DNA from 3 places in the Klebsiella sp. Sb-30 genome. Region 3 is predicted to be linked to each of the others. Evidence: predicted binding sites of a transcription regulator. Region 3 holds the regulator's gene; each other region holds the start of a gene.
The links. Region 3 encodes CRP, which controls carbon source genes, mostly activating them, when cyclic AMP is high. Its sites were predicted from a motif close to ATGTGANNNNNNTCACAT; they were not measured.

Region 1: a site for CRP is predicted at 1,569-1,586, ahead of udp (uridine phosphorylase). Genes of this name have one in related genera too.
Region 2: a site for CRP is predicted at 1,832-1,849, ahead of msrB (peptide-methionine (R)-S-oxide reductase MsrB). Genes of this name have one in related genera too.

Annotation. Positions count from the first base shown of each region.
Region 1 covers NZ_CM172749.1:5,154,016-5,157,115, reverse strand. The annotation lists gene AC236I_RS24085 (transporter substrate-binding domain-containing protein) at 1-626, shown strand, start outside; gene AC236I_RS24080 (dienelactone hydrolase family protein) at 631-1,443, opposite strand; gene udp (uridine phosphorylase) at 1,710-2,471, shown strand; gene rmuC (DNA recombination protein RmuC) at 2,611-3,100, shown strand, end outside.
Region 2 covers NZ_CM172749.1:3,174,764-3,177,863, forward strand. The annotation lists gene chiD (chitinase ChiD) at 1-753, shown strand, start outside; gene AC236I_RS14865 (YeaC family protein) at 979-1,257, opposite strand; gene msrB (peptide-methionine (R)-S-oxide reductase MsrB) at 1,302-1,715, opposite strand; gene gapA (glyceraldehyde-3-phosphate dehydrogenase) at 2,055-3,050, shown strand.
Region 3 covers NZ_CM172749.1:436,570-439,669, reverse strand. The annotation lists gene AC236I_RS01980 (phosphoribulokinase) at 1-573, shown strand, start outside; gene AC236I_RS01975 (OsmC family protein) at 654-1,058, opposite strand; gene crp (cAMP-activated global transcriptional regulator CRP) at 1,365-1,997, shown strand; gene AC236I_RS01965 (YccS/YhfK family putative transporter) at 2,050-3,100, shown strand, end outside.

The DNA.
Region 1 (3,100 bases), 670 kb from region 3:
TCGCCACGTTATTGCCGGATAATACCCCGGGTGGCATCACCGCCGAGTTAGCCAAAAAACTGGCCGCGGAATGCGGTTGCGAGGCGCGATTTGTGACCTGGCCGACGGCCGGGAAAGTGGTTGATGTAGCTTTGCTGGACCAGTGGGATATTGCTTTCCTGGCGATTGATCCCGCTCGTGAAGACAAACTGTGCTTCACCCCGCCGTATGTCACGATTGAAAGTTCAGTGCTGGTCAGAAACGACAGCGATATTCACTCCGTACAAGCGATGGATCGCCCGGGAGTAACGATTAACGTCGGGAGAGGGGCGGCCTATGAACTGTATCTGATTCGAACGCTACGCCATGCGGCGATGCAGCAGTACGCTACCTCCCAGGAGGCGATCCGCGCGTTTATCGCCGGGGAAGGGGAGATGGTTGCCGGGATCCGTCAGCCGCTTGCCAGCGTGGCGCGGGAACATCCCCAGTATCGCCTCCTGCCTGATAGTTTCAGCCAGATACAGCAAGCGATTTGCGTTCCCCGAAACCGGCTACAGCACTATGAATTTGTCTGTGGTTGTCTGGCGGCATGGAAGAGTGACGGAACGATCGCCGATATGATTAACCGCCATATCGGCAACCGATAGCGGCTTACGCGCGCTTCCCGCCATACTGCGCAAACCATGCCAGCATACGCTGCCAGCCGTCTTTGGCCGATTCTTCATGATAGCTGGCGCGATAATCGGCGTTAAAGGCGTGATCGGCTTCCGGGTAGACGATGATCTCCGCTTTGGCGTTGGCCGCGCGAAGCGCGTGACGCATGGTTTCCACCGTATCCTGCGGAATGCTGGCGTCTTTGCCACCGTACAACCCCAGCACCGGCGCGTTGAGATCAACGGCGATATCCACCGGATATTTCGCTGAGTTCAGGGTTTTCTGCCCGACCAGCTTCCCGTACCAGGCGACGGCGGCTTTCAGCTGCGGGTTATGGGCGGCATAAAGCCAGGTAATGCGTCCACCCCAGCAGAAGCCGGTGATCAGCAGACGATGAGCATCGCCTCCGTGGCGTGCGGCCCAGCTGGCGACATGGTCGAGGTCGGCCAGCACCTGCGCATCCGGCACTTTGCTGACCAGCTCCTGGAACAGGGTGGGGATATCGGTATAGTCATTCGGATCGCCCTGGCGGAAGTAGAGCTCTGGTGCGATAGCCAGATATCCCTCCTGCGCCAGACGGCGGCAAATGTCGCGGATATGTTCATGGACGCCGAAAATTTCCTGAACAACGATAACGACCGGCAGCAGGCCATCGGCGTTCTTCGGACGAGCATGATAGGCCGGCATGTTCTCTCCCTGAGTGGGGATCGACGTTTCGCCTGTGATGATGCTCTCCTCCGAGGTATGAACGGCGGTAGAAGCGTGCGGCGTGGCTGCAGGCGCAAAGCCAGGTTGCTTGGTTGTGGTCATGGTATTCTCCGTACCCTTATTTATTAGCGCATCGATAACTATAGACGCTATCGACCGGACGTTAACAAAGCACAGTGCCTGAAACAGGCTATCTTTTGTTCAGACACGATGAATATAACTTGTTAATGTGATGTTTATCACTTTTTGATGGAAAATCATTGCAATGATTTTTGTTCATGGTGATTTTTGTCACAAAACTAAGCGGGTAGCTTCTGTAAAGTACCGTTTTGCTTCTGCTGATAATTCGACCCACAGAGGAGTTTTTTATGTCTAAGTCTGATGTTTTTCATCTCGGCCTCACCAAAAACGATTTACAAGGGGCTACGCTGGCTATCGTCCCTGGCGATCCGGAGCGTGTGGAAAAGATCGCCGCGCTGATGGATAAGCCGGTCAAGCTGGCATCTCACCGCGAATTTACCTCCTGGCGTGCCGAACTGGATGGCAAGTCGGTCATTGTCTGCTCTACCGGTATCGGCGGCCCGTCAACGTCCATCGCCGTTGAAGAACTGGCGCAGCTGGGGATTCGTACCTTCCTGCGTATCGGCACCACCGGCGCTATCCAGCCACACATTAACGTCGGTGACGTGCTGGTTACCACCGCATCCGTACGTCTCGATGGCGCGAGTCTGCACTTTGCGCCGATGGAATACCCGGCCGTGGCTGACTTTGCCTGCACCACTGCGCTGGTTGAAGCGGCCAAATCGATCGGCGCGACCACCCATATCGGCGTGACCGCATCATCTGACACCTTCTACCCGGGCCAGGAGCGCTACGACACCTTCTCCGGTCGCGTGGTCAGCCGTTTTAAAGGTTCTATGGAAGAGTGGCAGTCAATGGGGGTCATGAACTACGAGATGGAGTCTGCGACTCTGCTGACCATGTGTGCCAGCCAGGGGCTGCGTGCCGGGATGGTTGCCGGGGTTATCGTCAACCGTACCCAGCAGGAAATTCCGAACGCGGAAACCATGAAGCAAACCGAAAGCCACGCGGTAAAAATCGTCGTCGAAGCGGCTCGCCGTCTGCTGTAATTCCTCGCCTCTCCACCCAGGGCCGGATCTTCCGGCCTTTCTTTTTTGCGCTGCGCCTCGCAGGAAATCTCTTTTAAACTGGACGTTTGTACAGCACAATTCTATTTTTGTGCCGTAAGTTGTTGCCGCAGGGGGCGTTGTGGATATCTCGATTGTGATAAGTGCCATCGTGGCGCTGGCCGTAGGGCTGGTCGCAGGGTGGCTGGCGACCAAAGCCAAAGCTGACCAAATTCGCGCCGACCTTATCGAGGAGCGCCGTGAACTGGATATCGAGCTCAGCGCCGCGCGCCAGCAGCTGGTGCAGGAGGCCCACTGGCGCGATGAATGTGAGTTGCTGAATAACGAACTGCGCAGCCTGCGTGATATCAATAGCTCTCTGGAGGCCGATCTCCGCGAAGTCACCACCCGCCTTGAATCTACCCGGATCCACGCCGAGGATAAAATCCGCCAGATGGTGAACAGCGAACAGCGTCTGAGCGAGCAGTTTGAAAACCTGGCAAACCGCATTTTCGAACACAGCAACCGGCGCGTCGATGAGCAGAACCGGCAGAGTTTACATGGCCTGCTGACGCCGCTGCGTGAACAGCTGGACGGTTTCCGCCGCCAGGTGCAGGACAGTTTTGGCCAGG
Region 2 (3,100 bases), 2.6 Mb from region 3:
GCCGATCGCGATAACTTCACGGCCTTACTGAAAGAGCTGCGCGCGGCTTTTGGGAGCAGGAAACTGGTGACCATCGCCGTGGGCGCTAACGCCGAGAGCCCGAAAAGCTGGGTGGATATTAAAGCGATTGCGCCGTCGCTCGACTATATCAACCTGATGACCTACGACATGGCCTACGGAACCCAGTACTTCAACGCCAACCTGTATGATTCAACCCGCTGGCCGACGGTCGCGGCTGCGGATAAGTACAGCGCCGATTTTGTGGTCAATAACTATCTCGCCGCCGGTTTAAAACCGAGCCAGATGAACCTGGGGATTGGCTTCTATGGCCGGGTGCCAAAACGCGCCCTTGAGCCGGGTATCGACTGGACGAAGCCGGATGCGCAAAAAAATCCCGTCACTCAGCCGTGGTTCGGACCACAGCAAATCGCCCTGTTTTCATCGCTGGGTTTTGATCTGACGAAAGACACGTACGTGAAATATAACGACATCGTCGACAAAATGCTTAACGACCCGCAAAAACGCTTTACCGAACATTGGGATGATGAGGCGAAGGAACCGTGGCTGTCGATCCAGTCGGCGGACGGCAAAGCGCTGTTCGCGTTGTCATACGAGAATCCGCGTTCGGTGGCGATAAAGGCTGATTACATTAAGCAAAAAGGTCTGGCGGGGGCTATGTTCTGGGAGTATGGCGCCGATGACCACAATCAGCTGGCGAAGCAGCTCGCGACATCGCTTGGGATTAAACATTAATCGGCGATCGGCCGTCGGGTGAGATAAGCGGCGCCCCACCCGAAGGCTACAACTTTGCCCGGTAGCGGCGTTGCCTTACCGGGCCTGTTAAATCCAGCCGCAGGTCCTTGCAAGGATTACCGGGTCTGCTTAATCCAACTACAGGCCCTGCAAGGATTACCGGGCCTGCTTAATCCAACTACAGGCCCTGCAAGGGTTAACCCCTGCGGGCATCAGTCCGTCCCGTCACTGCATCTTCAGCGTGGCAATCGGCTTGGGCGCGATACCAAAATCTTCTTTCAGCTGCTGCTTGCTCTTCATCACCATCTGGCCGTTGGTGTCGATGGTCATGTGCTGCGCGTCGCTGTTATGCCGCGCCTGGTAGAGCATCACCAGCTGCAGGCTGTTCTCTTTCTGCTCGGGCGTTAAGGCCACACCATCCGGCCATTTTCCCAGCTCCACCGCCGTCGCCAGGCGCTGATACACTTCCGGCGTCATACTGTCTATTATTTGCTCGATTTCCATGGTCCGCTCAACTCCGCACTGGAATAATTTGCTGAATCGTTTCTTTAACCTTTAATCTGCTCGCCATTATCGTCGTCATTGAAGCTTAATGAGGCCGAATTGACGCAAAAACGCTCCCCCGTCGGCTGCGGTCCATCGGGAAATACATGTCCCAGATGCGCATCGCAGTTTCCGCAGCGAATTTCAGTGCGCTGCATACCGTGAGAGTAATCGTTCAGATAGCGAATCGCCTCCTCGCTCACCGGCTCGTAAAAGCTCGGCCAGCCGCAGCCTGAATCATACTTCGTTTGCGAGTGAAACAGCGGCGCGTCGCACACCAGGCAGTGGTAGACGCCGTCCCGTTTGTTGTGGAGCAGTCGTCCGGTGAACGGCGGCTCAGTACCGTGATTCTGCGTCACGTAAAACTGCATCTCGCTCAAATTTTTTTTGAGCTCGTCCGAGGAGGGTTTATTCGCCATGTGCTTGCTTCTCACTGTGAAAGGACAACTTTACGCCTCGATTCTAACAAAACATTAACAATGAAGCGTGGACTTTTGTTCTAAACTTATTCGATGCCAAAAGGCAGCCCAGATAATTGTGACTAACATCACATTTTTATCTTTAACGCCCTTTAAAATTCCGGGCGCGGCCCCAATATGGAATTGGGCTCAAAGGGAGAGTGAGGCAAAACATTCGAGCAAAGGTATGCTCAGGATTGATTTGTCGCAATGATTGACACGATTCCGCTTGACGCTGCGTAAGGTTTTTGTAATTTTACAGGCAACCTTTTATTCACTAACAAATAGCTGGTGGAATATATGACTATCAAAGTAGGTATCAACGGTTTTGGCCGTATCGGTCGCATTGTTTTCCGTGCTGCTCAGGAACGTTCTGACATCGAGATCGTTGCAATCAACGACCTGTTAGACGCTGACTACATGGCATACATGCTGAAGTATGACTCCACTCACGGCCGTTTTAACGGTACCGTTGAAGTGAAAGACGGTCATCTGATCGTTAACGGTAAAAAAATCCGTGTTACCGCTGAACGTGATCCGGCTAACCTGAAGTGGAACGAAGCAGGCGTTGACGTTGTTGCTGAAGCAACTGGTCTGTTCCTGACTGACGAAACCGCTCGTAAACACATCACTGCTGGCGCGAAAAAAGTCGTTCTGACTGGCCCGTCCAAAGACAACACTCCGATGTTTGTTAAAGGCGCTAACTTTGACAAATACGAAGGCCAGGACATCGTTTCTAACGCATCCTGCACCACCAACTGCCTGGCTCCGCTGGCTAAAGTTATCAACGACAACTTCGGCATCATCGAAGGCCTGATGACCACCGTTCACGCGACCACCGCGACTCAGAAAACCGTTGACGGCCCGTCTCACAAAGACTGGCGCGGCGGCCGCGGCGCAGCACAGAACATCATCCCGTCCTCTACCGGTGCTGCTAAAGCAGTAGGTAAAGTACTGCCAGAACTGAACGGCAAACTGACCGGTATGGCGTTCCGCGTTCCGACTCCGAACGTATCCGTTGTTGACCTGACCGTTCGTCTGGAAAAAGCAGCGTCTTACGAAGAAATCAAGAAAGCAATCAAAGCGGCTTCTGAAGGCGCAATGAAAGGCGTTCTGGGTTACACCGAAGACGACGTTGTTTCTACCGATTTCAACGGCGAAGTTTGCACTTCCGTGTTCGATGCTAAAGCAGGTATCGCACTGAACGACAACTTCGTGAAACTGGTTTCCTGGTACGACAACGAAACGGGTTACTCCAACAAAGTTCTGGACCTGATCGCTCACATCTCCAAATAAGTTGAGATGAGACATTGATCCAAAAAGGCGACCTCGGTCGCCTTTTTTTA
Region 3 (3,100 bases):
CATACCTATGATGAGGCGGTGCCGTGGAATCAGGTACCGGGCACATTCACACCGTGGCAACCGCTACCGGAACCGACCGATGTCCTGTTTTATGAAGGGCTGCACGGCGGGGTTGTCACGCCGCAGTATAACGTCGCGCAGAATGTCGACCTGCTGGTTGGCGTGGTGCCTATCGTCAACCTGGAATGGATTCAGAAGCTCATCCGCGATACCAGTGAACGAGGTCACTCCCGTGAAGCGGTGATGGATTCCGTGGTCCGTTCAATGGAAGACTATATCAACTTCATCACACCGCAGTTTTCGCGCACCCATATCAACTTCCAGCGCGTCCCCACTGTCGACACCTCCAACCCGTTTGCGGCGAAGGGCATTCCGTCATTGGATGAAAGCTTTGTAGTGATCCACTTCCGCAACCTACCGGATATCGATTTTCCCTGGCTGCTGGCGATGCTACAGGGCTCGTTTATCTCGCATATCAATACGCTGGTGGTGCCTGGCGGGAAAATGGGGCTGGCGATGGAGCTCATCATGACGCCGCTGGTGGAGCGTTTGATGGAAGGTAAAGCAATTTAAATTCGCGGCCGGCGCTACGCTTGCGCCGGCCTGCAAGACGGTGTCAACCCGGTAAGCATCGCGCCACCGGGTATCTGGCATTACGCCTCTACCACCTCAAACGAATGGGTGATGTTCACCGCTTTTTGCAGCATCAGCGCCACCGAGCAGTATTTCTCCGCCGACAGATCCACCGCACGGGAGACGGCCGCATCTTTCAGCTCCTTGCCGGTGACAATAAAATGCATGTTGATATGGGTAAACAGACGCGGCGCCTCTTCCCGACGTTCAGACGTCAGCTTGACTTCACAGTTAGTCACGTTGTGACGACCTTTCTGCAAAATAGACACGACATCGATCGCGCTGCATCCGCCCGCCGCCATCAGCACCATCTCCATTGGGCTTGGCGCTTTATCTCCGGAGTTGCCGTCCATCAGAATCTGGTGACCTGACGCCGACTCTCCGATGAAGGTTAACCCTTCAACCCATTTCACACGAGCTTGCATAAAATTTAACTCCAAGGTTGCAATTTTCCTGACAGATTACGCGTACATAACAATTCTCGCAACGGAAGGCGACCTGCATCATGCTGAAGCGAGACACCAGGAGACATGCGGCAAAAGCTATGCTAAAACAGTCGGGATGCTACAGTATTACATTGATGTACTGCATGTATGCAGAGGAGTTCACATTACAGGCTGAAGAAAAATCACCAGCCCGTTTCCCAGGCATAGGGAAACAATACGATTGCATGCCCGGATGCCGTGTAGTGTCGGCACCCGGAGATAGCTTATAACAGAGGATAACCGCGCATGGTGCTTGGCAAACCGCAAACAGACCCTACCCTCGAATGGTTCTTGTCTCATTGCCACATTCATAAGTACCCATCTAAAAGCACGCTGATCCACCAGGGTGAAAAAGCAGAAACGTTGTACTACATCGTCAAAGGCTCTGTGGCTGTGCTCATCAAGGATGAAGAAGGTAAAGAGATGATCCTCTCTTACCTCAACCAGGGCGATTTCATCGGTGAATTAGGCTTGTTTGAAGAAGGCCAGGAGCGTAGCGCCTGGGTACGTGCGAAAACCGCATGTGAAGTGGCCGAAATCTCCTACAAAAAATTCCGTCAGCTCATTCAGGTTAACCCGGATATCCTGATGCGCTTGTCGTCGCAGATGGCTCGCCGTCTGCAGGTGACCTCAGAAAAAGTGGGTAACCTTGCCTTCCTCGACGTCACCGGGCGCATCGCTCAGACGCTGTTGAACCTGGCAAAACAGCCGGATGCGATGACCCACCCTGATGGTATGCAAATTAAAATTACCCGTCAGGAAATTGGTCAGATTGTTGGCTGTTCCCGCGAAACCGTTGGCCGTATCCTGAAGATGCTGGAAGATCAGAACCTGATCTCCGCACACGGTAAAACTATCGTCGTATACGGTACGCGTTAAGTCGATAAAACGGCGTATTGCTTGCGCAATACGCCGTTTTTGTTTTCCCTCTATGTGGCGCAGGCTGATTTACCACCCGGAAGTCAACTATGCACTGCGGCAAACGCTGGTGTTGTGTTTGCCTGTCGCAATCGGCCTCCTCCTCGGTCATTTACAGCAAGGTCTGCTGTTCTCGCTGGTGCCCGCCTGCTGTAACGTCGCCGGTCTGGATACGCCGCACAAACGTTTTTTTAAACGCTTGATTATTGGCGGTTCGCTGTTCGCCGGCTGCAGTCTGGTCGTCCAGCTTCTGCTTCAGCAGGCGATCCCGCTACCTTTGATTCTCAGCGGCCTGGCGCTGCTGCTCGGCGTGACGGCGGAGATCAGCTCTCTGCACGCCAGGCTTCTGCCCGCTTCGTTGATTGCCGCGATCTTTACCCTGAGCCTTGCCGGAAACATGCCCGTCTGGGAGCCACTGCTGATCTACGCCCTCGGGACGCTGTGGTACGGTCTGTTTAACTGGTTCTGGTTTTGGCTATGGCGCGAGCAGCCGCTGCGCGAATCGCTGAGCCTGCTCTATCGCGAGCTGGCTAACTACTGCGAAGCCAAATACAGCCTGCTGACCCAGCATATCGATCCCACCACTTCACTGCCGCCGCTGCTCACGCGCCAGCAGAAGGTGGTGGACCTGATCACCCAATGCTACCAGCAGATGCATATGCTGGCGGCGAACCAGCGCAATGACCACAAGCGCCTGCTGCGGGCGTTTCAGATGGCGCTGGATTTGCAGGAACATATCTCCGTCAGCCTGCACCAACCCGAAGAAGTACAAAAACTGGTAGAACGCAGCCATGCCGAGGCGGTGATCCGCTGGAACGCGCAAACCGTTGCCGCTCGCCTGCGGGTGCTGGCCGATGACATCCTGTACCACCGCTATCCGCGGCGCTTTAACATGGATAAGCAGATCGGCGCGCTGGAGAAAATTGCCTGGCAGCATCCGGACAACCCGGTAGGGCAGTTCTGCGCCTGGCACTTCAGCCGAATAGCCCGGGTGCTGCGTACCCAGCGCCCGCTGTACGCTCGCAACCTGATGGCGGATAAAGAGCGCCGTCTGCCGCTGCTGC